One region of the Dasania marina DSM 21967 genome, then DNA from elsewhere that is predicted to be linked to it. Evidence: predicted binding sites of a transcription regulator. Region 1 holds the regulator's gene; each other region holds the start of a gene.
What was found. The regulator LexA, encoded in region 1, represses DNA repair genes until DNA is damaged. The targets are predictions, from matches to a motif close to ACTGTNTNTANANACAGT.

Region 2: the regulator LexA is predicted to act here: its motif matches at 5,063-5,080, upstream of dinB (DNA polymerase IV).
Region 3: the regulator LexA is predicted to act here: its motif matches at 5,247-5,264, upstream of B067_RS20685 (DNA topoisomerase III).

Annotation. Positions count from the first base shown of each region.
Region 1 is NZ_KB891585.1:474,491-481,709, forward strand. Features, by position in the region: gene mfd (transcription-repair coupling factor) at 1-80, shown strand, start outside; gene B067_RS0111715 (CsiV family protein) at 166-1,098, shown strand; gene B067_RS0111720 (S-methyl-5'-thioinosine phosphorylase) at 1,106-1,879, opposite strand; gene B067_RS0111725 (mechanosensitive ion channel family protein) at 1,888-3,009, opposite strand; gene B067_RS0111730 (DUF6763 family protein) at 3,300-3,620, shown strand; gene lexA (transcriptional repressor LexA) at 3,744-4,346, shown strand; gene B067_RS0111740 (DUF1285 domain-containing protein) at 4,414-4,956, opposite strand; gene B067_RS0111745 (DUF4823 domain-containing protein) at 4,946-5,512, opposite strand; gene B067_RS0111750 (phosphoglycerate dehydrogenase) at 5,601-6,773, opposite strand; gene B067_RS20350 (SurA N-terminal domain-containing protein) at 6,807-7,219, opposite strand, start outside.
Region 2 is NZ_KB891576.1:706,976-714,194, reverse strand. Features, by position in the region: gene B067_RS19915 (hypothetical protein) at 25-1,332, shown strand; gene B067_RS0107780 (hypothetical protein) at 1,365-2,297, shown strand; gene B067_RS0107775 (class I SAM-dependent methyltransferase) at 2,303-3,088, shown strand; gene B067_RS21795 (hypothetical protein) at 3,159-3,950, opposite strand; gene B067_RS0107765 (DUF1244 domain-containing protein) at 4,249-4,539, shown strand; gene B067_RS0107760 (hypothetical protein) at 4,570-4,974, opposite strand; gene dinB (DNA polymerase IV) at 5,097-6,203, shown strand; gene B067_RS0107750 (DUF4136 domain-containing protein) at 6,299-6,871, shown strand; gene B067_RS0107745 (D-hexose-6-phosphate mutarotase) at 6,944-7,219, opposite strand, start outside.
Region 3 is NZ_KB891587.1:28,296-35,514, reverse strand. Features, by position in the region: gene B067_RS0115355 (ABC transporter ATP-binding protein) at 1-538, shown strand, start outside; gene pepN (aminopeptidase N) at 565-3,267, shown strand; gene B067_RS20685 (DNA topoisomerase III) at 3,264-5,234, opposite strand; gene B067_RS20680 (ParA family protein) at 5,410-6,075, shown strand; gene B067_RS0115335 (CBS domain-containing protein) at 6,170-6,571, opposite strand; gene B067_RS0115330 (NADH-quinone oxidoreductase subunit N) at 6,616-7,219, opposite strand, start outside.

The DNA of each region.
Region 1 (7,219 bases):
ACGATGACTTAGCCGATCGCGAATTGCGCTTTCAATTTGTTGAAGACTTGCTCACATTACTCAGCCCGAAAGCAGCTTAAACGCCGCTTACCACGTCAAGCCGCTTGATTAATTGCTTGATGGCGGTAGAGTGATAAACCTCAAAAATAAGTGTAACCAGACTTTATGATCTACCGCCGTATCGCCCCATTGTTTGCTGCCTTCAGCTTATATGCCCACGTAGCTGTTGCCGAAGGCGACAGCCCGCAGCCCCAACCCCAACAATGGTACCAAGTGGAAATGCTGGTATTTGCCAATAACAACCCTGATGCCGCCTTAGGTGAGCAGTGGCCAGAGGAGTTGGGATTAAAATACCCCGCCGCTATTATTAACCTACAACCGCCGATTAGCGCTATAACAACCGAATCGCCGCTACCGTCATTAACCGGCCTACAAACTGCAGCATCGGCTGATCAAGCCCAGCCATCTATCACACCGTTAAAAGCCTTTGTCACGCTGCCAACAGAGCAACACCAACTCACCGAAGTCGCCCGCAATGTTAACGGCGAATATGCGTTTAGGCCGCTGTTTCATCAAGCCTGGCGCCAAACCATTGATGAACGCGACGAATCCCTGAGCATAGTCATTACCGGTGGCGCAGCCTTTGATAATCATTTTGAATTAGAAGGCAGTATTAAGATTAGCGTGGAGCGCTACCTGCACATACACACCGATTTATGGCTAAACCGGTTTATTAGTAACGTGGGTGACGAACAACCTAATTGGCCGCTACTACCGCCCATACCCCAAAGCCTAGATGAGCGTGACGCCTCGCAGCTACCTATCGCCCCACCCTCATTGATGACGGAAGACAATGGCTTGCCTGCAGCAATAGAACAAGCCCCAGCCACCGACCCCTTACAAGGTGCTAATCAGTTTTTGGCGCAGCAGCTAGCTTATTTGCAAGACAACCACTATCGGGTAGAAAAAACCATTGTGATGCGCCAGCATAGACGCATGCGCAGCGACGAGCTGCACTATATAGATCACCCCTTAATGGGTGTGTTGATACGTATAACGCCCTACCAAGCCAACGTCGAGGGCGCTGACACTAACTAGGTTGATGCTAATTCAGTGGATCGCTAATAATAACAGGCAGTGCTTGGCTCAATAGCCCTCTAACCTGCCCCATACCCTGCGCTATCACCTTGTGGATATCGTCCATGGTAATCAGCTGCTCGCTACAGCCCGCCGCCGGGTTAACCACCAAACACAGGCTGGCATAATTTATCGCGAACTCTCTAGCCAGTGCCGCTTCAGGCATCGCCGTCATACCCACTACATCGCAACCATCCTGCGCCATACGCTTGATTTCAGCGGCGGTTTCTAAACGCGGACCCTGTGTTACGCCGTAGACTCCGGCATCGTGTACGGGGAGGTTTACGGCCTTAGCGGCAGCTAGCAACTGGCTGCGCAAGCTTGCACTAAAAGGGTGAGTAAAATCTATATGCTGCAGAGGATTACTCTCGCCATCAAAAAAACTCTGCTCGCGGCTATGGCTGTAATCAATCAGTTGATCGGGTAGCACCAAACTGGCCGCAGGCATAGCCGGGTTAATCCCGCCCACCGCATTAACGGCAATAATGTCGCTAACCCCTAGTTGCTTAAGCGCCCAGATATTGGCCCGGTAATTCACTTTATGGGGGGCGATGGTGTGCGGATTGCCGTGGCGCGCCAAAAACACGCAGCTTAGATCTGATAACTGGCTGCGCACTATCTCGCTAGAAGTTTCGCCATAAGGCGTCACCCTGCCCCCCACAGTGCCGCTCGCTACACCATCACCGGTAAACTCTTGTAAGCCGGTGCCACCGATAATGGCAACTATGCGCTGCTTAGTCATGGGCCGCCTTATTCGGATTGGCTTGCCGTTAAAGCAGCTTGCTGCTCTAACTGCAGAGGGCCAACTTTAAGGGTAGTGGTTGGGTAGGCAATATCAGCATCGTGCTTAGCGATAATCGCTAACACCTCCAATAACACCTGCTGTTTGATTTTGTGGTACTCAACCCAGTTGGTGGTTTTGGTGAACGTGTAAATAAAGAATTCCAAAGACGATGCCGCAAAAGCATTGAAGTTAACCATCAGGGTTTTATCAGTGTCGATATCCTCATTGGCCAACAAATAGGCTTTGACCTCCTCAACGATGGTGCCGACCTTATCAGCATCATCATAGCGTAAACCTATGGTTTCATAGATACGCCGATTTAGCATGCGCGAAGGGTTTTCTACCGTGATTTGAGCAAAGGTGCTATTGGGCACATACAGTGGCCGCGAATCAAAGGTGCGTATACGGGTTTGCCGCCAACCTATGTCCTCCACCGTACCTTCTATAGATCTATCGGGTGAACGTATCCAGTCGCCAATAATAAAAGGCCGGTCTAAATACACCATTAAGCCGCCGAAAAAGTTAGCTAATAAATCCTTGGCCGCAAAGCCTATGGCTATGCCGCCGACACCGCCAAAGGCCAGCACCCCGGAAATACTAAAACCCAAAGTTTGCAGCATCATTAAACTAGCGGTAATAATCACCGCCGTACGCAATAGTTTACCTAAAGCAAAAACAGTGGCCTCATCAACCGAGGATTCAGCGCTGTCGCCAGCAATTAATTGCTGCTCTATACGCTTAACCAAGCGTACTAAAAACCACGTTAATATGGCAATGAACAGCACTTCTCTAGTGGGCGCTATCAACGTAAAAATATAGGCCTCAGACTTTGCTCGTATAATATCCAGTACCAAGCTAGCGCCCATTAACCACACCATAATAAAAGCGGGCCTACGACCGGCGGCAAAAATAGCATCATCCCACTTATTAGCCGTTTTTTTAAACTGCCGCTCTAAGCGCGAAAATAAAAAGCGAACAAAATAGCTGACGATTAAGGTTAGCAGTACCACCGCAAAGACTTCCCACAGCCAGGGGTAATCTTCTAACTGAAAAACATCAAGTAAATCTTGTAAGAAATTGATAGCCATTGCCCTCTCTTTTTCATTTTTCTGTGCCTATAAACAAACGGCAGCCTAAGTAATTTATACAATTTTATCCAGTAATTATGCATTTATATACCATAAGCATATTAAAACTAGCTGGCATTTACCGCATTTACCTACACCAAAAGCTAAGCCATTGAATCATCACTGTTTTTTTATTGATTGCAATTGATTACCGGCTGTGTTGATGCATTTTTGCTCTTTTTATAACACTGGACAGTAAAAATTTAGCTGTTATTACTTGTGTGTAGCCATAAGAAATGAGGATAAAAGCAATGAGAAATATTATGCCTAGTGTTGGCAATTGGTATAAAGAATTACAGGGTGGCGGTATTTTTGAGGTCGTTGCCGTAGACGATATAAGTCAAACCATAGAAACACAGCATATCGATGGCGAGATTAACGAATTTGATCTTGAAAACTGGCATGAATTACAACTATTGGAAGTAGAGGAACCTGAGGATTGGCGCAATGCTTATGAGCTAAGTCATGAAGACTCGCTAGATCCCGATGCCGCCATACGCCCCGAAGAATGGTCCAGCCCTGTTAGTTACATAGAAACCGATATTATGAATGGTGTGCTGGACGACATGTAAAGCCTTCTACTGCAGTCGTTCAATTTAACTAATCAGCAGCCCAGGGAATAATAAAAAGGCTTGCAGTGCCGACAATGCTGTATATAATCACAGCCACTGTACATAAAAACAGACGGATTGGACATGAGTAAATTAACCGCACGCCAGGCCGAAGTATTAGCCCTAATAAAAACCCATATAGAAGAAACCGGCTACCCACCTACCCGCGCCGAAATTGCCAAGGATCTGGGCTTTAAATCCGCCAACGCCGCCGAAGAACATTTAAAAGCGCTGGCCCGCAAAGGTGCCATAGAAGTTATCCCCGGTGCCTCTAGAGGCATACGCTTACCCGAAAACAAGGGTATACCCATCGTGGGACAAGTTGCCGCTGGCAGCCCTATACTGGCTACTGAGCACATAGAAGATTATTGCGAAATGCCCAGCTCGTTCTTTAGCCCCCATGCCGATTATTTTTTAAGAGTACGCGGCGACAGCATGATAGATGTGGGCATATATGAAGGGGATTTACTGGCCGTACACCGCACAGCGCAGGCCAATAATGGCGAGATTGTGATTGCCCGCATCGATGATGAAGTCACCGTTAAACGCTACAAAACCACACGCAGTAAATATCAAATACAACTACTACCCGAAAACCCCGACTACCAACCTATAGAGGTAGATTTGAGGCAGCAAGACTTTGCTATAGAGGGTTTAAGTGTAGGCGTGGTTAGGCGCAGCTCTTAAGCCTTGTGCTGTTGTGCTAAACAGCGTTTGTTTTATTCAACAGCAGCAGTAATAACGGACCACCAAACTATTGGCCGCTTAAGCTAAAACGTTCTCCACAACTTTCTATATAAGCGTCCTCACTTTGCAACTGCGCATCATCGATAAGATGGTAGTAGCAGTTGCGCGATATTCTGGCACTCAACCCCCGGTCTACCAGCAATATAGGTATAGGTTCACCCTGCGGGTTGCTACTGACTTGCAACGGGTATTGTTTTGATAAGACGTATTTGGCGCCGGTATTGAGGGTAAAAATAAACGCTGGCTGGCCCTGCTCCTGCAGTATTTGATAGTCTATAGCCTGAAAAACCTCAGCCTCAACCCGAATACGCCATTTTTCTACGGGGGTAAGCAGATAGTACTCGCCATCGTCTTCGCGCCTTAAGATAGAGGCAAACAAACGCAGCAAGGGTTGCCGCTTAATCTCGCCGCCTTCATGCCACCATGATCCATCCTCTTTAATAACGATATCAATATCGCCACTCAAAGTAGGCTGCCACTGTTCAACAGGAGGGCGCTGAGGCTGGTCTTTTAGGTAAGCCTCTATACTGGCTAATGATTTACTGGCCACCACTAAGCTCCGCAGCTACGGCCAACATAGGTTTATGCAGCAGTGTTGTGATATTTTCACCGGCAAATGACAACAACGATTTACTGGCCTTTAGGCTCACCTTATCCACCACTTTTGCCGAGTTGACATCATAAAGGGTAATTAATACATCGGCCTGTTGATAGCCGGCTTCGTAACTGCCATCCAGATTTTGAAATTGCTGTAACGAACTTAGCGTAAACACTGCCAAAAAACTGGCCCGCTGCGATTTGGCCTGCTGTAACGCTGCCGCAAATGTGTTGGTATTCACCGACACTGCTCGGGCAAAATACACCGCAAAGGCCTGCTCTGACACCTGCAATAAAGGTTGCTGTATGTTTTTATCAGCCACTAGCCCAGCAATGACGAAACTGCTTTCGCGGGCATAAACATAGCTGTGCCAGCGGCTAATATTATAGTCATTAACTATGCCCAATTGGCGAGAGTAATGCTGAGCCCCATCAATAATATAGGCGGGCTCGCAAGCTGTGAGTAGTAATGCCAACACGGCAGCCCCAGCCACTTTACAGCTATTCATAGGTTTATCCTTCACTCTATTTTTATGGCTACGGTTTTACAGCAATTTTAGGCTAAAAAAAAGCCTTCACAAGGAAGGCTGTTTTAACTTACTTTAAAACGCGGACGGTGATGACGCCTTCGACGTCTAAGATTTTTTTCAGCACCTCGTCGCTAGGCACCTGCGCCACATCAATTAAGTTGTAGGCTATATCGTCTCGACTCTTATTAATCATATCCACCACGTTAATATCCTCATCCGCCAATAGGCTGAGGATAGTACCTAGCATCTTGGGAACGTTGCGGTTGGCAATAGCCAAACGCGGGGAGTCCGCTCTTTCCATAGCAATGCTGGGAAAGTTAACGGAATTTTTAATATTACCGTTTTCGATAAAGTCTTTAATTTGATCTGCTGCCATTACCGCACAGTTATCTTCTGCTTCATCAGTCGATGCGCCTATGTGTGGCGTTAAGATCGTATTGGGCACACCAATCAAGCCGGGCTCGGGGAAGTCGGCAATATACTGGCCTAAATCACCATCGTTTAATGCACTGATAACCGCGGCTGTATCAACAATCTCAGCACGAGCAAAGTTTAATAAACGCAGGTCTTTTTTACAGCTGGCCAATAGCTCACGGTTAATTAAACCGCGAGTAGCGTCTAATACCGGTAAATGCAGGGTAATATAGTCACACTTTGAAAACAGGCTGTTGAGGTTTTCTATACGCTCAACACTGCTAGGTAAGCGCCAAGCTGACGCTACCGACAATGCAGGGTCATAACCTTTAACCCTCATGCCCAGCTCTAAAGCTGCATCAGCAACCATCGAACCTATCGCGCCTAGACCCACAACACCCAGGGTTTTACCGGCTAATTCGTTACCTTTATAATTCTTTTTCTCTTTTTCCAACAAGGCGTTCATTTCAGCCTTATCCGTCATATCCTTTAGCGTGTCTACGTACTGCACACCCTGTAAAATTCCACGAGAACCCAAGCAGAGAGCAGCAATAATTAATTCTTTAACCGCGTTAGCGTTGGCACCAGGGGTGTTGAATACAGGAATACCACGTTCAGTACAGGCGTCAACGGGAATGTTGTTAACACCGGCACCAGCTCTGGCAATGCCCAATACTGATTCAGCAATGTCTTGGGACTGAAGTTTGTGGCTGCGTAATAAAATCGCTTCAGGATGAGTGAACTCACTGGCAATTTCATAGTGCTCGCGGGGTAGTCTTTCCAAACCTACTACTGAAATTTGGTTTAGGGTTAATATTTTATGCACGATGTACTCCTAGATTACAAAAAAACGGTGCCATTACAGTATCGTAATGTCGGCGCTAGCTTTGATAGCCTGCTGGTAAGCTTCTAGGCTTTGGGTACTACTAGCGCTGTATAACTGGGCTTCAATAGCCTGCTGTTCGCCTACACTTAAATCGCTGATGTTGCCTTCAACAACTTTCGTTAAACCAGCAATCACCACATCGCCATTACGTAAACTATGAATGGCATGGGTGACCGTGGTGGCAGGTTTGGGCTTGACCATGGCAAATATTGCAGTGCTCAGCTCACGGCTGGCCTTGCTAGTAATACGGCTCACGTCCTGCTCAGCATTAACGGTATATTTATTACCAGCCTGTAAATCGGCAAAACTGCTTTCGCCGCTACGTAGCGCAACCAATAATTGTTCGGCCTCCACTTTGAGGCGTTCGGCGGCCTTGGCTTTTTTAA
Region 2 (7,219 bases), on a different contig from region 1:
AGCCAATAATGAAATTAAGGCTTTATGGTAGATAATAATTCCAATCCGCTGGGTTTAGACGCCACTATTGCCGCTGAAATAGGCAAGGTACAACAGTTAAATTTGCAGCTATTGGCGCAACAGTTTAGCGAGTTATGGAGTCACGGCCGCAATATTATTTTGTGCTGGTGTGCGGTGGAGTCTGGGGTAGAGGTGTTGGTTGTGCCTCATTACTTTTTAAGTGATTTTACTGAAAGCTTAAATGATTGTTCGCCAGTGGATAGGCTAGATGCGCTCAATGGCCGCTTCATACGCCAACTCATATCCGGTGGCCGGCAATTAAGTGTGGAGGACTTGCACAGTACCGCCAAGCGCTTTGATTTAGAGGTGCAGGCTTTGGCCTTGCCTGTGCCGGTGACTAAAAAGAACGTAGTCTGTAAAGCGATAGATCAACTGGTGCAGCGTTACAGCCTTAACTATGTCAAAAACCGCGGCGTATTATTATTTGATATCTGCGACTTTTCCCTGGTTACTTCATTTGAACAAATTAGCCAGCTTAGCAGCTTGTCCTACTCCTTAAACTCGGCACGGATTAAATTGCGCAGCATAGGCGTAGAGGTTAATTTTTCCCGTACCACTACCGGTGACGGTTATTATATTTGGAACCGCGATAGCCGCCCGCAGGGCAATGCCGACTTGTTTTATTTTATGCTGTTAGTGTTGGCCGATAACGCGCTGGCACGACGCAAAATGCAGCAACATAATAAGCGCCGTAGAGCGAAAGCCAATAACGTGCCATTACTGCGCACAGGCTTCCATATAGGCAGCCATTATGAGTTTTACCAAACTGAGTCCGGTACCGCTGCGGTGGATAGTTTTATTGTCGGTGATGTCACCATAGAGCTGGCCAGAATGTTAGAGCTGGCCCAGCCCGGGCAAATTTTTATAGGGGACATAGACACCTGGCTGCCTACCTCTAGAAGTGAGGGTTCATATCTAGTTACCGTCGATAGCCAAAACTTTGTCGACAGAGTGAGCCGCAGGGCGGGGGCGCTCAATGGCCTGGAGTTATCGGGCGAAAAAATCAGCGATTTACATTGTTATTTAACCGGTGAAACCGGCGCCAGTGCCGGTCGCAGCGTTAGGCGTTTTAAGGTCACCGATAAGCATGGCTATAGCCGTAATGTTTATAATTTGCGCATCAATATTCGAACCTGTGACGGGCGTCCACTCCTACTAGGCCTGTCTGATAGTAATCTACCCAAACGTCAATACGATGGTGTAACCGCTATCGCCGAAAGTGATCGTGTATTAAAGCGCCTATCGCCTAGCATAGCGGTAGCCGACGATTAATTAAGGATAAGCTTAAGCTACTAGGGGACAAGATGGCCGGGCAAGTGCACAGCGTTACCATGGATGTAACAGGAACCGTTAATGTTAGCGATGGGCAAGATGTTTGCCGCGCCGTGCGGGCGATATTGTCAGCCAGATACCCCGGCCATGACTTCACTATTCTCAGCACCCTTTATCACGATTTTTCCGCCTTGTATCAAGGCCACTACCCTGGTTACATCGCCTGCGAAACCCCCTATCACGACATACAGCATGTGTTAGACGTGAGCTTGGCGATGGCGCGCCTATTGGATGGCTACGATAAAAGCCACAGCCCAGACCAGCAACTAGGCCCAGAGTTGGCTGTTCTAGGTATGGCAGTGGCGCTGTTTCATGACTCCGGCTATATACGCAGCAGTGATGACAAGCAAACCCAGCACGGCGCGGAATATACCAAAACTCACGTTAGTCGCAGCGCTGCGTTTATGGCACATTATTTTCCGCAAGTAGCTCTGGGGCAGTGGGCTCAGCTAGCGGAAAAATTGGTGCATTTTACCGGCTACGAAGTGCAGCCCGAAGATATTGAATTGAGCGACCCCAAGCATCGGATATTGGGCGCCATGATAGGTACCGCCGATGTGGTGGCGCAAATGGCCGATGTTGCCTATCTCAATAAATGCCGTGATCACCTTTATCCAGAGTTTGAATTGGGCGGCATGTTAAAGCAGCGTTTAGCCGATGGTAGTGAACATATTATTTACAGCTCGGCAGAAGATTTGCTGGCCAAGACGCCGGGCTTTATCAAAAAAACGATCACCGAGCGTTTAGATGGCCATTTTCAAGGCCTGTACCGCTATGTAGAGGCGCATTTTGGTGGCGCTAATAAATATATGGATGCTTTAGAAAATAACTGTAAACATTTAGAATCGCTGCTGGCAAAAAACGATCCCGAATTATTAAAGCAAACCCTACATCGCCCCGAGTAAATCCTATGTCTCGTTCCGAGCTGGTTGTGCTGCTGGATGAAAGCTATCCGCAGCAGTTACAGTCGCTGGCCCAGCAATTACAACTCCCTTTAGTCAACCCCGATCAGTTAGCTGACAGCCATGCCGAATACGGCCTAGGTTTTTTTCAGCAGGCCCTGGGGGTGAAAGAATTAGCCAGTAAAGCCGGTCCCGTGTCGGTGGATTTTACCAGTGGCACGGCCGCTCACCGGCGCAATATGGGCGGTGGTGAATTGATAGTCAAAGCGATGGGCGGTAGTAAACAAAACCGACCTAGCGTGGTTGATATTACCGCTGGCTTAGGGCGCGATAGTTTTGTGCTGGCCAGCTGGGGCTTTACTGTGCAAATGCTAGAGCGCTCGCCCATAGTGGCTAGCTTATTGGCTGATGGCTTGCGGCGCGCTCAGCACTGTGAAAATTTTGAAGTACAGGACATCGCTGGCCGCATGCAATTATGGCAGGGCGAGGCGCAGGATTATTTAGTGGCGCTAAGTGATGAGCAGCTGCCCGATATTATCTATATGGACCCTATGTTCCCACCCTCTAAAAAGTCGGCACTGGTTAAAAAAGATATGCGTGTGTTTCATGCCATCGTCGGCAAGGAGCAGGACGGCAGCGAGTTACTGGCGACCGCGCGGGCCAAGGCTAGGCACCGGGTAGTAGTAAAACGTCCCAAAAAATCTGCCTACTTGGCCGATCAGCAGCCCAGTTTTAGCTTGGCGGGTAAGGCAGTGCGATTTGATATCTACAGCCTGCGCGCTTTTGTCAAATAAATGCCGCGGGCAAAAAGTGTCAGACATAAAAAAGCCCGCTAGCAGCGGGCTTTTTAGTAGTGCAGGCTAATTAAGCTTTTTTGGCTTTCTTAGCAGCTGGCTTTTTAGCGGCTTTCTTAGTAGCAGCTTTAGCTTTCTTGGCAGCTGGTTTCTTAGCGGCCTTTACAACTACTTTCTTGGCTGCTTTCTTAGCGGCTTTTTTGGCTGCTGGTTTTTTAGCAGCAGGCTTTTTAACGGCCTTTTTGGCTTTCGCTTTTTCTTTAGCGGCAGCTTTCTTGGCAGCAGCTTTAGCTTTGGCAGCGGCTTTTTTAGCAGCAGCTTGAGCTTTAACAGCTTTCGCTTTAGCGGCTAATTTAGCTTTAGCGGCAGCTTTCTTAGCTTGGGCTTTTTGCTTAGTGGCGGCTTTTTTAGCTGCTACTTTCGCTTTAGCGGCGGCTTTCTTAGCTTGGGCAGCTTCTTTTTTAGCAAGGGCTTTGGCGGCCGCAGCTTCAGTTTTAGCTTCTACGGCGGCAGCTTTTAAGCCTGCTTTGGCAGTGGCAACTTCAGCTTTAAGGGCGCTGGCAATATCTTTAGCGGCTTTTTCAGCAGCTTTAGCTTTAGCGGCAGCAGCTTTAGCTTTAACAACAGCGGCTTGGTTAGCAGCGTTTTTCTTGGCTTTAGCTTTGGTTTTAGCAGCAGCTAGTTTTTTAGCGGCAGCAGTAGCTACAGTTTTAGCTTTAGCAGCGTCTTTAGCAGCCTTAGTTGCAGCTTTTTCAGCAGTAGCAGCTTGGCTAGTGCGAGCTTTTTCAAGCTTAGCTTTAAGCTGAGCGATTTCTTTCTCTATTTCAATAACAGGGTTTGCAACTTTTTTTGCAGCGGCCATAGTTTTGTCCTTACGTTCATTAAAAAATAATTATAAAGGTTCAAAAAGCTTTGTTTAAAAAACAAGCGAATTATACCCGGCTTTTTCTACGAAGAAAGTGAAAATAGAAAATAAGTAGCTGAAAACAAACAAATTGGCATTATTTTTTTAATCTTTTGTAAAATTATTCGGCATTTTTGCTCTTTAGCTTCTTTTTGCTGTAAAAAATTCCCCCTGTCTTGCGTACCAGACCCGTTGTGGACCATACTTTTTGGCAGGTGAATGATTAACTTAATGAACGAAAAAAAGAGTGTGTGAAATGGAAAAGAATACCCAAACAGAAATAGAGGCGGCTGTATTTCGTCGCTTATTGGCCCATTTGGATAGCCGCAAAGATGTGCAAAATATTGAGCTGATGAATTTGGCGAGCTTTTGTCGCAATTGCTTAGCTAAATGGTATATGGCTGAGGCAGAAGAGCGGCAATTAGCGCTAGATTATGATGGGGCACGGGAGATTGTTTATGGTATGCCTTATCAGGAGTGGAAGGAAAAATACCAATTAGAAGCCACCCCGGAGCAGCTAGCGGCGTTTAATAGCGATAATAAATAGTGGTGTCTAGCTCTGGGGTGGTAAGCCTATTTATAACAGGCTGCCATGTGGCAGAAAGCGGTTATTACTATTGGTTTTAATCCATAAGCTCAGTTCTTTACTTATGCCCATGCCCCGTTGTTTTAATATCTTCCCTAAACCGATAACGGGTGACTGATCGCCTGCTTCCCAGCCGGGTAGTTGCTCCGCCTTGGTAAAAAACTGCATTAATGCGCTGATGTCAGCATCGTTGAGCGTTTGAGCCTGAGTTTGCCAGTGATCAATCGCTAGTCGCATTAAAGGGGCGTAGTCGGCTAGTTCTTGGCTGCTGAATTGCTGTGCCAAATTATCCAGCTGTTTGTCAGTAGCTAGAGCAATAAAGCGTTGCAATAGCTGTGGGCTAACACTGATTGTGAGTTGCGATGATTGATCGGCTGACCATGTGCCTATAGTCATACTGTGTACCTGAGCGTAGTGAATTTCTTTTATTATAGTGATGCTGCAGGCAAATCATACTACTTTGCTTTTTGCTGAGCCGGTGTATACTGTTTTTATGTACAGGATTCAGCGGTTTTTTTATGTTTGCAGTCACTACAACGCTCCCCAGCCGAAAAATCATTCACTGTGATTGTGATTGTTTTTTTGCCGCTATAGAAATGCGTGACGACCCTTTGTTGCGCGGGCGGCCTATGGCGGTGGGTGGCAGCAGTGAGTTACGCGGGGTGATTTCTACCTGTAATTATGAAGCTCGTGCTTATGGTGTGCACTCGGCTATGGCCACCGCGCAGGCCAAAAAACGCTGCCCTGATTTATTGGTGGTGCCTCACAATATGGCGAAGTATCGCCTTGCCGCACAGCAGATACGCGATATTTTTTATGACTATAGTGACGCGGTAGAGCCGGTGTCTTTAGATGAGGCCTATTTAGATGTCAGCAATAGCAGTGCCTGCCAAGGCAGCGCAACCTTAATCGCCCAAGAAATCATGGCCAGAGTGTTTGCTGAGGTGGGTATTACGCTTTCCGCGGGGGTGGCCAGCAATAAATTTTTGGCAAAAATAGGTAGTGATTGGAATAAACCCAATGGCTTGTGTGTGATTTTGCCACAGCAGGTGGCCGATTTTGTGGTGGATTTACCTGTGGTAAAAATTAACGGTGTCGGCAAAGTTACGGCAGAAAAATTACATCGTATGGGGGTGCAGCGCTGTGGTGAGTTGCAGCGCTATACGGTATTTGAATTGGTGGAGCTGTTTGGTGCTTTTGGACAAAGGCTGCATCAACTTTGCCGCGGCGAAGACGAGCGGCTGGTTAAGCCTAGTCGGCAGCGTAAATCCTTAAGTGTGGAGCATACCTATCCGGTAGATAAGAACGGTTTAGCGCAATGCCTGGCGCAATTACCGGTATTGTTTGCTCAGTTGCAGCAACGTTTGCAAGCGCTGGACGGCCGTTATCCGGTCAGCAAGCAATTTGTGAAGTTTAAATTTTCTGATTTTCAAAGTACCACGGTGGAGTGCGTGACGGCGGGTAGTATTAGATTATCTGTGTACCATGATTTATTTCATCAAGCCTTTGCCCGCGGGGCTGGTCTGAGTGTGAGGTTATTGGGCTTGGGGGTACGTTTTCAGGTGAGCCAAGAGTTACTAGAGATACAGCTACCTTTATTCCCTGCTGAGTTGGCGCAGGCATAAAAGCGACTAAGTTTAGATATGGACTGCTGACATAGGTTACACTCCTTAGCGATACTTAAGACTGTGTAACGCGAGTGAGACTAAGAGGCTTTGCTGTGAATAAAATTATAGGATTAATCGTACTGGCCGGGGTGTTGGGGCTAACGGCTTGCACCACTATGCAGACCGAGACCGCCGATATCAGCCGTTTTAAGAGCAAGCAGTACCGCAACTATAGCTGGGCTACGGCAGCCATGGAGCACAAGCAGGGGCGCTCAGAGCGTGCGGTGATTATGGACCATGCTCTGCGTGAGGCACTGAACACGCAGTTAACCGCTAAGGGCTATCATTTAGTTGCCTCTGGCCAGGCGCAGTTTGTGGTGGATTATCGCTATACTCGTAAGGTGACCACCGATAAAAGTGAACCTAGTGATGCCTCTAAAGCCTTAGATGGCGCTTGGGATGTAGGTGCCACTATGGGCGACCCCGGTTTGCAGACTGAGTTTGCGCCGGATAAAATTAGCGAGTTGTTTCTGCGTTTTAGTGTACGCGACAAACTCAGCAAAAAAGAATTATGGCACGGCACCGCCTCAAAAATCATGGATGCTTCGTCAACTAGTAAAGCGCAAATTAAGATGATTACCCAGCGGGTGGTGCAAAAACTCTTTAACCAATTTCCCAGCTATTAAGCGCTGTTGGTGGTAGGCAAAAAAAAACGCTGTCGCTAACACGACGGCGTTTTTTTTGCCTGCGATAGCGGTTTACAGCGGCTGCGGTTGAATGCACAGGCTAAGCTGGCGGCTCTGCTGTGGCGCTAGGGTGACGATATCCTCGCCGGCATTGGCGGTTTCTATGCATAGCATGCGTCGGTAATCGTCGGCGGCAAAGTGGTTTAATTGCTTGGCTTTATTCATCCAAGGGTTCCACAGCACGGTGCTGTGGCTGCCGCTGCTGGTGATTAAGGTTTGCTGTTTTTGCCGCTTGTCTAGCAAGTATATTGGCGGCAGTTCTTTTTGTTGTAGCCGGGAGTGTTGATA
Region 3 (7,219 bases), on a different contig from region 1:
CAAAGCTTTAAAAAGTATGCGCCGGCGTATGCAAATGATTTTTCAAGACCCCTATGCCTCGCTCAACCCGCGCATGACGGTGTTTGATACCCTGGCCGAGCCCCTGCTGTTACATGGCTTGGCCCATAGCCGTAATGTGCACGAGCAGGTGTTGCAGTTATTAGATGATGTGGGCTTGGCTAGAAACAGCCTGCGTAAATATCCCCATGAATTTTCCGGCGGCCAGCGTCAGCGTATAGCCATAGGCCGTGCCATTGCCACCAAGCCTGAATTGATTGTCGCCGATGAGCCTGTGTCGGCTTTGGATGTAACCATACAGGCGCAAATACTAGAGCTGATATTAGAACTAGTCAAAAAACATAATTTAACTATGTTGTTTATTTCCCACGATTTATCAGTAGTGCGCAGCCTGTGTGACCGCGTGTTGGTGATGAATCGGGGGCTAGTCGTCGAGCAAGGTGATACTGAGAGCCTTTATGGGCAGCCACAGCATCCCTATACCCAGCGTTTGCTGTCAGCCATACCCTTACTTCAATAAACTTACACTGTAATAAGCGAATAATTATGAATAGCAATAAAGTCAGTCGTCATTTAACGGTGTTGTTGCTCGCTGTTGTCTTGGCAGCTTGTGGCGATAAAAAATCTGAACAGCCCGATCAAACTAAGTTACTGCGAAGTAATGAGGCTGCGTTAAGCGGCGACTATGCGGCATTGCGCAAGCAGCAAATACTAGCTGTGGATTATCAGCTGTCGGTGGTTTTAGGCAAACAAAGTCCAGATTTCTCTGGCGGTGTGTTGATAGATTTTGAGTTGGCCGAAAATAATAATGAGCCCATCACTGTGGACTTTAATCAGGGCCAAGTACTGGCTATAAGCGTTAATGGCCACGCCGCGCAGTGGCAATATAATAATTACTTTATTAGCCTGGCCCCCGAGTTATTTACCGCGGGTAAAAATACCTTGGCGATAGAGTATCAACACGCCTACGGCAGCGAAGGGCTGGGCCTGCATCGCTTTCAAGACCCAGAAAATAATGAGGTGTATTTATATACCGACTTTGAGCCCTATGAGGCCAATAAATTATTCCCCCATTTTGACCAGCCCAATCTTAAAGCCAGCTATGTGTTAGATGTGGTAGCGCCCAGCCACTGGCAGGTAGTGTCGGTAATGCGCGAGAACAGCATTACCGAAGATGCGACGGCTAACACCCGTCACTGGCACTTCCCTGCCAGCGCTAAAATATCCTCCTATGTATTTGCCTTGCATGCGGGGCCGTACTACGTTTGGGAAGCTAAGGCCGGTGATATACCCCTGCGCTTATTTGCCAGAAATTCGCTGGCTCCCTATGTTAAAACCGAAGATTGGTTTCACTTTAGCCAGCAAAGCTTTGCCTTTTTTAACGACTACTTTGAATTCCCCTATCCCTTTTATAAATACGATCAGATTATTGTGCCGGACTTTAATTCCGGCGCTATGGAAAACGTAGGCGCGGTAACCTTTAGCGAGGCCTATGTTAGCCGCGGTGAAAAATCCAGCGCCCAGCGCTTAAGCTTGGCTAATGTTATTGCCCATGAAATGGCCCATATGTGGTTTGGCAACTTAGTGACTATGGATTGGTGGAATGGGCTATGGCTAAACGAAAGCTTTGCCACCTATATGGCTAACCTGCAATTAGAGCAGGCCAGCGATTTTGAAAACACCTGGGATAGTTTTTATTTCACCACCAAGTTGTGGGCATACGATACCGACCAGCAGGTGACTACTCATGCTATAGAATTGCCTGTGGCCACCACTGACGATGCTTTTACTAACTTCGACGGCATTACCTACGGCAAAGGGGCCTCGGTATTAAAGCAGTTATCCCATTATTTGGGGGCAGAGCAATTTCGCGCAGGTGTGAGGCAGTATTTAAAAGCACATGCCTACCAAAACACCACGCTAGCGGATTTCATGAGCGCCTTAGCGCAGGCGGCCGATAAAAACTTGGATGATTGGCAGCAGCAATGGCTGTATCAAACCGGCTTAAATACCGTAGAGCTGGCCTTTAGTTGTGAGCAGGGCAAGGTCACTACTATGGCGCTATTACAAACCGCGCCCAGCGACTGGCCCACCCTGCGCCAGCAGCGCGTACAAGTAGGCCTGTATCAGTTACAGGGCGAGGCCATGCAGTTACAAGATCTTATGGCGGTGACCTATAGTGGTAGCAGAACTGAGCTACCACAGGCACTAGGGCAAGCCTGCCCCATGCTGGCCTATCCCAATGTGGGTGACTGGGGTTATGTGGCGGTGCGTTTGGATGCACGCTCTTTGCAAACCCTAAAGCAGCATATCAATGATTTTGAGTCTGCCGGTATGCGCATGATGTTGTGGCAGAATATGTGGCAGAGTGTGCGTGAGGCTGAGTTAGCGCTAACGGATTATATAGATTTTGCGCTGGCGAATATTGCTGGCGAGCGCGATCTTAATACCACTAGGTTGGTGGGTGACTCTTTATTGCAGGCCTACGATTATCTGCAGCGCCTGTCACATCAAGCCACTATCACTAAAGATTTACAGCTAGCGCTAAGCCATCGGGCAGCGGCAATAGAAAACATGGCTTGGCAGCAATTAAGCCATGTAGAACCGGGCAGCGACTTGCAAAAACAGTGGTTTACTATCGCCCTTAACACCAGCCACAGCCCTGCAGTTTTGAAAAAAGCGCGGGCTTTATTATTAGGCCATAGTGTTATTGAGGGCATATATATAGACCAAGATAGGCGTTGGCAGTTAGTGGGGCTGTTAAACCAATATCTGTATGCGGATTATCAACAGCTGCTTAATGCCGAGGTACATCGCGACAGCTCAGACTTAGGCGCAAAAATGGCTATCTATGCTGAGGCCGTGCGGCCCTTGCCAGAGGCTAAGGCAAAATGGTTTCAGCATATTACGGCCAGCTTGTTAGATGATAGCGCTAGTAAAAAATACAAGCTATCGGATTTACGTTATGCCATGCAGGGTTTATTCCCTGCCGAGCAAAATGCGTTTATGCAATCTTATAATGCCACTATTTTGTCTATGGTTAGCGACCTTAACGAGCGGGCCAGCCCGCAAGCGCTAAGCAGCTTTGTGGGTAACTTAATGCCCGCGGCCTGCAACCCGCAAAGTGTAAAGTTGTTACAACAAGCGGTGCAGGATTTTAAGGATTATCAACCGGTGGTGAGCAAGGCGTTTAAGATAGGCCTGCAAGAAGACCAGCGTTGTGTGGCTATTGCTACAACCCTAGATTAACTCGCGCGCCGTTTACTAGAGGCGCTGCGAGTTTTAGTACTACGAGCTTTAGTACTATGCTTAGTGGTTTTTTTGCTAAAAGGTTTGCGCTGGCTTTTAACCCCGCGCAAGGAACTGAGTGTGCAGCTTTGGCTGTGGGCTATCAGTTGCACTAAGGTTTGGCTGAGCGGCTCCATAAAACTTTGGTAGCTTTGCTCTTGTAAGCTGATCGCGTTGAGCTGCATTTCCCAGCGGGCAGTCATGTCGGCTAGCCTGGCGGTATCGGGCAGGCTGTTGATTAAGGCGGTGCCGGCATCGCTGGCGCGTATGGTTTTACCTTGGCGCAATAAAAATTCCCGTTTAAATAATAATTCGATTATGCCGGCGCGGGTGGCTTCGGTGCCTAGGCCGTCGGTTTCTTTTAATATTTTCTTTAACGCTGGGTCTTGCACATGGCGGGCTATGCCGGTCATGGCGGCTAACAGGCTGGCGTCGTCAAAGGGTTTGGGCGGCGTGGTTTGTTTTTCTACGCACAGGCCTTGTAGGCACAGCAGTTGTTCGCCCTTGCTAACCTTGGGTAGTGAGCGGTTAAGAGCAGTGCTTTTTTCTTTCTCCTTGCTTTGCTCTGTTGCAAATAAAGCCTTCCAACCTGCCACCAAGCTTTGCTTGGCTTTGGCAATAAAACTACCACCGGCGATTTGCAGCTGTATTTCGCTATCGCTGTATTCATGGGGCGGGTAAAACTGGGCGATGTATTGTGTGGCTACCAACTCATAAAGTTTGCGCTCTTGTGGGTTTAGCGAGCTAAGCTGGGCGCGCTTTTCGGTGGGGATAATGGCGTGGTGGGCTTGCACTTTGCTGTCGTTCCAAGCTTTGCTTTTGAGTTGTGGCTGGGCCTGATCAACCGCTGTTTTCAAGTTCTCGCTATTGCTGGCGATAGCGGCTAATACTGCCGGCCCTTGTTGAAAGTGCTGGGCGGGTAGGTAGCGATTGTCGGATCTAGGGTAGGTGAGTAATTTGTGGCGCTCATACAAGCTCTGGCAGCTATCCAACACCTGTTTCGCGCTTAAGCCATAGCGTTGGGCGGCATCAATTTGTAAGGCGGATAAATTATAGGGCAGCGGCGCGGACTGTTTTTTACGGCTGTTACGGCTGGCGGTGACCTCGGCGGGCTGGCCGCTAATACTATCCACCACATGCTCGGCTAATTTTTTTGACAGCACCCGGCCTTCTTCATCTTGATAGCTCTGGCAGGCCTCGCTGGGCTGCCATTTGGCGATAAAGGTTTCGCCCTTAGGTGTTTCTATAGTGGCCAGCACTTGGTAAAACGCCTTACTGGTGAAATGGGCAATGTCTTGATCGCGTTGTACCACTAAGCCTAATAGCGGGGTTTGCACGCGCCCCACCGAGAGCAGGCCGTCATAGCCCACTTTGCGCCCTTGCAGGGTGTAGGCGCGGGTCATATTAATGCCGTATAACCAATCGGCGCGGCTGCGGGCCAAGGCCGACGCCGATAGCGAGCGAAACTCAGTATTGGGGCGCAGTTGGCTTAGTGCTTGTTTTACTGCGGGGGTATTCAAATCGCTAATCAGGCAACGTTGTATGCTGTCGCGTTTGCTACCCGATACTTTAAAGTGATGGATGACTTGATCCACTAATAGCTGCCCTTCGCGGTCGGGGTCGCCGGCGTGGACTAACTGCTTGGCCTGTTTAATCAGTTTGCCTAGTACTGCCAGCTGCTTTTTGGTGCTGGCCTTGGCCTGTAACTGCCACTGGCTGGGGTTGATGGGTAGGTGCTCCACGCGCCATTGCTTGTAGGCGGGGTCATAGGCTTCGGGTGGGCTTTGCTCTAGTAAATGGCCTATGCACCAGCTTACGCAGTCACCGTTGCCCACATAGATACAGCCCTCGGCCTTTTTATGGGGCTTGGGCAGGGCGTCGGCTATGGCGCGGCCTAGGCTAGGCTTTTCGGCTATATACAGAATCATAAAAGGCAGATTACTGTATGTTTAACCAGTTGTCTATGTGCTGTGTTTGTTGCTTTATTCTTTGCAGTATCTCTTGTTCTATTACTTGCTGTATAAGATACGGCCTAGCAGCTATTCCACGCGGGGTTTATTGCGACTACACTAAGACGAAATTCTAATTAAAAAAGCAGGAAGCATGTTTCGAGTTGCGGTAGTCAATGCTAAAGGTGGTGCAGGTAAAACCACAGTAGCGACAAATTTGGCGAGTTATTATTGCTCGCAGCAGTTAAAAACGGCAATTGTGGACTACGATAGCCAAGGCTCTAGCACCTTTTGGGTTAGCCGCCGCCCGGAAAAATCCCATCCTATACAAATTATCCCCGCCTACAAGCAGCCCAAACATGTTACCGCTAATTGGTTTATACGCCCCGAGCGTGATACCCAGCGGGTGATTGTTGATACCCCTTCGGGCATGGATGTGATTCAGTTTAGAAATATTTTAATAGAGTGTGATGCGTTGTTAATTCCCGTATTGCCCTCTGCCATTGACATACATGCGGTGGCGCGCTTTATTGCCGAGTTGTTATTGCAGGGCAAGTTTAAGCGGGAAGATGGCCGTATAGCTGTAGTGGCTAACCGCGCCAGAAAAAACACCTTGGTGTATCAGCGCTTAGAGATTTTTTTAAATTCTTTGGGTATCCCTTTTATCGCCACGCTGCGTGATACCCAGCAGTATATTAAAGCCAATGAAGAGGGTAAGGGTATATTTGATATGCCGGCCTCGGCGGTGGCAAAAGATTTGGCCAGCTGGCAGCCCTTGCTAGCCTGGTTAGAGCAGCGCAGTGGTGAGGCCGATGACTAGCGGAAACTGTTATCAAAGTACTAGCTATTGAAGTAACAGCTTCTGCTTGCTAATGGGTGCGACATTATTTAGCTGGAAAAGTTAGCTGGCAACGTTAACGGGGGAAGGTTTTAACCGCAGCCAGTAAGCGTCGGCAAGTGACTTGGCCTACCAGTTTGCCGTTTTCGACGACGGGGCGACGACGGTGGCTTTTTAATAGCATGTCTTGGGCTACATCGACGATATCATCATGGGGGCTGGCGGTGATAATCTTGTCGCTATACATATAGTTGCTCACAGCACCTACGCCACTTTCATTATAGGTGGCGCTAAGTACACCTCTTAAACAATCCATTTCTGAGAGCACGCCGAGTAGGTGATTGTGCTCGTCTACTACACACAGGCCGGAGACTTTGTGCTCAATAATTAATTCCATCGCATCTAATAGATTAGCATCAGGTTTAACTGTCATGGGGTTAGGATTCATATAATCCCGTAAGTCTATCGATTTCAGCATAAGGGCTGCCTCTTGTTATTGGTCTAAGCCTGGTGGTTAGTTAGCTACAGTATAGACCTTAAATAAGCCATTAGGGGCTGTGGTACGGTGCCTAATAATAAAATAATGATTATTAGGCCTGTGCTTAAACTGTTTATATGCCAACCTTTAGCCGTTGCTGCCAGAGTGTAAGTTGGGCTGCTGCGTTTAGTCATATAAAAAATAACCCGCAAATAATAATAAATGCCTATGGCGCTGCCCAAGATTAACGCGGCGATTAAGACCCAGTGGTAGCCGCTAATCGCGGCGCTAAAAATATAAAACTTGGCGACAAAGCCCGCGGTTAAAGGTATACCGGCCAGTGACAATAAGGCCACTAACATCAGCCCCGCTAGCAGAGGCTGCTGCCAAAACAGGCCGCTAACATCATCCAATAACACGTTTTCGCGCTTATGTTGCTGTGCCGAGATTAGCGCCAGCAAGCCAAAGGCAGCCAAGGTGGTGGCGGTATAGGCGATCAAATAATAGCTGGCGGCCTCTATGGCCAGCGCACGATTAGCGCTGCTGCCACAAACCACCAGAATAATAAGCAGATAGCCCATATGGGCAATAGAGGAGTAAGCCAGCATGCGCTTGATATTGTCTTGTTGTAAGGCCAGCACATTGCCC